One region of the Polaribacter sp. Asnod6-C07 genome, then DNA from elsewhere that is predicted to be linked to it. Evidence: riboswitches for the same ligand, from Rfam matches in the RefSeq annotation. Region 1 holds a riboswitch; the other holds the start of a gene.
The links. Region 1 has a riboswitch for thiamine pyrophosphate ahead of ACJJVK_RS06825 (TonB-dependent receptor). Riboswitches for the same ligand answer to the same signal wherever they lie in the genome.
Positions count from the first base shown of each region.

Region 2: linked by a shared signal. The riboswitch ahead of thiS (sulfur carrier protein ThiS) and the one ahead of ACJJVK_RS06825 (TonB-dependent receptor) in region 1 are both predicted to bind thiamine pyrophosphate.

Region 1 is NZ_JBEFOF010000005.1:1,605,361-1,607,852, forward strand. It holds gene ACJJVK_RS06825 (TonB-dependent receptor) at 1-1,447, opposite strand, end outside; TPP riboswitch at 1,588-1,723, opposite strand; gene ACJJVK_RS06830 (BamA/TamA family outer membrane protein) at 1,956-2,492, shown strand, end outside.
Region 2 is NZ_JBEFOF010000005.1:3,539,284-3,541,775, reverse strand. It holds gene ACJJVK_RS15435 (proline dehydrogenase family protein) at 1-452, shown strand, start outside; gene ACJJVK_RS15430 (LETM1 domain-containing protein) at 452-763, shown strand; TPP riboswitch at 796-890, shown strand; gene thiS (sulfur carrier protein ThiS) at 963-1,163, shown strand; gene thiC (phosphomethylpyrimidine synthase ThiC) at 1,330-2,492, shown strand, end outside.

The DNA.
Region 1 (2,492 bases):
TAAATACAGAAAAATCTGTTTTTTTAGCATCAGAAAAATAATAACGATCTCTGATATTTGCATTTTCAGATAATTCTTTTGCCCAAATAACTTCACCAAAATGATCTCCAGTATAATTAGAATACGAAATTCCTGAAATTAAATTTAAGTGATCAGTTTTATAATTTGTATTAAAATTTACAACATAAAAATCATTTTCTAGCCAGCGTCTTCTAATTACATCTGTAATTGGTACAACTTCACCCCAATCATTAATATAAGAATCTGTAGCAACAACAATACCATCATATAAATCTATTTCATCTGTATCGTCTTCAAACTGCTCAAAAAAACCAGATCCTTTTGTATAATTTAATCCTAAGTTTGTAGACCAACTGTCGTTTAATTTTTCATTCCAGTGTAATTGATAATGATTTTGACCATAATCATCTACTTCATTATCATAAGTGTACGGATTTTGTCTTCTGTCTGCAGCTAATTCATCCGCAGTTAAACCATACCAAGCTTGGTAGGTTTTTTCTTTTCCGCCAAAAGTAATCGCTTTAATTAATGTATTTTCATCTGTAAAACTACCTTGTAAATAGTAAGATTTTAAATCTGATGTAGCTCTATCAATATAACCATCAGAAGAAATATTAGATAAACGTCCTGCAATTTCTATATGATCGTTAATTTTTCCAGTACTAAATTTTACAGTATGTTTTCTGGTGTTGTAAGAACCAAAAGAATTAGAGATTTCTCCAAAAGCTTCGTCTGAAACTGCATCTGTTAAAATATTTAAACTTGCACCAAAAGCTCCAGAACCATTGGTTGATGTACCTACACCTCTTTGCAGTTGTAAGTTTTGAGTTGATGAAGCAAAATCACCCAAATTAACCCAAAAAGTTCCATGACTTTCTGCATCATTATAAGGAATTCCGTTTACAGTAACGTTAATTCTTTCTCCATTAGAACCACGAACGCTCATATAAGTATAACCCACACCTGCACCAGCATCTGAAGAAGAAACCACAGAAGGCATATAGTTTAATAGAATAGGTATGTCTTGCCCTAAATTACGTTTTGCAATTTCTTTTTTTGATAAATTAGAGAAGGTTACTGGCACATCTGTATTTGCACGAACTGCAGATACTAAAACTTCTTCCAAAACAGTTTCATCTTGTTTTAAAATGATGTCATAAGCTTCATTTTGGTTGATGATAATTTTATCAGAAATCGTTTTGTAGCCTAAAAAAGAAACTTCTAAAGTATACGTTCCTTTTGCTAATTTTAAACTAAAATTACCATCAAAATCTGTTGATGTTCCTAGTTTCTTTTCTTTAACTAAAATAGATGCTCCAGCTAAAGGTTTTTTGTTTTCGTCGTAAACAGTTCCTTTTACAGTAAACGATTGGGCGTTTGCAATAATACTTGCAAACAAGAATAAAAAAAAGGTAATTTTTTTCATTTTAAAAAATTTAAAACGAATAAAAAGAGGTAATTATTCTTGTGTTTAATATTGAATAATTAGTTATTTAAGTCGTTGCAATTTTTTGCTGTAATCTGTTTTTTTAGACTACTACAGTAATTTTATAAATTGCCTTGCAAAGACGTTAAAAATATAATCCCTAAACAGCATTACCTGTTCTAGGTTCATTGGGTATGATCTCAGCTTTAGCTGAATTTATTTCAAAATCTATCAAATTTGGAACTTAATTCAGTTTTAGCACCCCTTTATGAGAACGCTGCAAAATTAAGTGCTAAAAGTTTCTTATGAAATATAAAATTGATTTTTTTTCAAAGTATATTTCTTTAAAAAAAACAAAAATTAAATTAGCTTTCATTTCGCATATGGTGTATTATATACTGCAATAGAGCACATTCTTGCTATAAGAAAACAATAAATTTGTAACTCAATATAAAAGTGTTCTTTTGTTTTTTTAAGAAAAACACTTTTTTCTAATACATATCAACTAATGAGAATATCACAGAAAATAGGGTTATTAATTTGTATTCTAACTCTAAGTTTACCCTTAAATGCACAAGAAAAAGAAAGCGGATTAGATAAGTTTGTAGAATACTTTACATTTTATCCAAACAAAGATAAAGTTGCAAAAGATTCTACTTTGTATTTATCAAAAATTATTACAGCTCCTATTTTAAGTTACTCACCAGAAACGAGTTTAGGTTTTGGAGTTGGTGCAAAATATTTATTTAAGTTTAAAGGAAGTGGAGAAGAAACTAGAACTTCTAATATGCCAGTTTCTTTGTTATATACGCTTAAAAATCAGTTTTTTGTGTATTCTGGATTCGAAATTTTTACAAATCAGGAAAAATGGGTAATATCAGGTAATATAATTTTTCAAAATTACCCAAGATTATATTATGGAATTGGTCAAAATTCACCAGAAACAGACGAAGAAAATTACGATAATTATCAATTTTTATTCGAACCTATTTTATTAAAACAGGCATTTACACGTTATCTGTTTTTAGGTGGTGGTGTGCGTTAT
Region 2 (2,492 bases), 1.9 Mb from region 1:
GTATGAAAGTAGTGCGTGGTGCTTACATGGAAAAAGAGCGAGAAAGAGCTCAAGAAAAAGGATATCCATCACCAATTTGTAAAGATAAAGATACAACAGATATTAATTATGATGCTGCCATAAAATATATGATAGAACACTCGAAAATGGCTGTTTTTGCAGGTACACATAATGAAGAAAGTTCTTATTTATTAATGGATTTGGCAAAAAAATATGATATAAAAGTTAATGACAATCGTCTTTGGTTTGGACAGCTTTTTGGTATGAGCGATCATATCAGTTATAATTTGGCAAATCAAGGTTATAATGTGGCAAAATACCTACCTTTTGGTCCTGTTAGAGATGTGATGCCGTATTTAATTAGAAGAGCAGAAGAAAATACTTCTGTAGCTGGGCAAACCAGCAGAGAATTAAATTTACTTAAAACAGAAAGAAAGAGAAGAAAATTATAATGACTAGCATAGAAGAGTTAAAACAGTTACTTATTAGAAATAAGCTTAGACTTGATCAAGAATTAAGACAAAGCAAAGAAGCTGTTGCGCTTATAAAAAAATCTACGCACTCTAATTTGTCATCAGAAGAAAAAGAAAAAATTAGAATTCAGTTGTTAGATATTTGTAAAGCAATACCTGCTTTGGCTGTATTTTTATTACCAGGAGGTGCATTATTATTACCGCTTTTAATCAAATTAATTCCAGATATTTTACCTTCTGCATTTCAAGATGATTTACCTGGAGATAAAAATAAAAAATCAACTTTATAAAATATATCATAATAATATAATATATTTGAATTATTAAACTTTAGGAGTAGCTAGTTATCTAGTTTGAGAAATATCCTTAGAACCTGATTTGGTTAATACCAACGTAGGAAAAAGTCATTCTTAAATGCGTGCTTGTACATTTTGTTGTACAGTTATGTATCTATCTTTCTTCTAGAGTTTACTTTAAAAATCAAGTACGATGTATATAAAAGTAAACAACGAACGTCACGAAATTTCCAACAAAACTACATTACAAAAACTGGTTGATGATTTAAAAATCACTACCAATGGCATTGCTATTGCTATAAATAATAGTGTTGTGAAAAAAATAGATTGGAGTGCTAAAATTCTTCAACAAGAAGATGTTGTTTTAATTATTAAATCTACCCAAGGTGGATAAATCTACTGATAATTAAATATTCGAAAATGTCAGTTCGAGTGATTTTGAGGTACGAAAAATTGTATCGAGAACTTTTTGAAATCGCAAAATTCACAAGAGCTGAACAAAATTAAAATAATGTAGAATGGTTTCAATATAAAACAAACAACACCTTTTAAAATATAATATGAAGAATAAAGACACTGCTCCAAAAAAAGGACAAGTAACAAGAAATCCGTTTCCGAATTCGAAAAAAATCTATGTTCAAGGAAAATTACATCCACAAATTAACGTGGCAATGCGAGAAATTTCCTTGAGCGATACCACAGATTCTATGACGAAAAAGAAAACCCCAAACGAACCTGTTACCGTTTACGATACTTCTGGGCCATACACAGACCCAAGTAAAGAAATCAATGTTCATAATGGAATAGAAAGAATTAGAGAACAATGGATTTTAGATAGAAATGATGTTGAACAATTAGATGCATTTTCATCAAAATATTGCAATGAACGTTTAAATGATAAAAGTCTAGATCACATGCGTTTTGGTCATTTAAAAAAGCCAATGCGTGCTAAAAAAGGACAAAATGTAACACAATTACATTACGCTAAAAAAGGAATTATTACTCCAGAAATGGAATACATTGCAATTCGTGAAAATCAACGAATTGATGAAATGACTGAAATTAGAAAACAACACAAAGGAGAACATTTTGGAGCATCAATTCCTGAGAAAATAACACCAGAATTTGTAAGAAGTGAAGTTGCAAGAGGTCGTGCAGTTATTCCATCAAACATCAATCATCCAGAAGCAGAACCTATGATTTTAGGTAGAAACTTTTTGGTGAAAATTAATGCAAATATTGGTAATTCAGCAACTACATCATCCATAGAAGAAGAAGTAGAAAAAGCAGTTTGGGCTTGCAGATGGGGTGCAGATAATATTATGGATCTATCTACAGGACAAAATATTCATGAAACTCGTGAGTGGATTGTTCGCAATTCGCCTGTTCCTGTGGGTACAGTTCCTATTTATCAAGCTTTAGAAAAAGTAAACGGAGTTGCAGAAGATTTAACTTGGGAAATTTTTAAAGACACTTTAATAGAGCAAGCAGAACAAGGAGTGGATTATTTTACAATTCATGCAGGCGTTTTATTGCGCTATGTGCCAATGACAGCAAAACGTGTAACAGGTATTGTTTCTAGAGGAGGTTCTATTATGGCAAAATGGTGTTTGGCACATCATAAAGAGAGCTTTTTATATACGCATTTCGAAGATATTTGCGAAATTTTAAAACAATATGATGTTGCTTTTTCTTTAGGTGATGGTTTACGACCAGGTTCTGT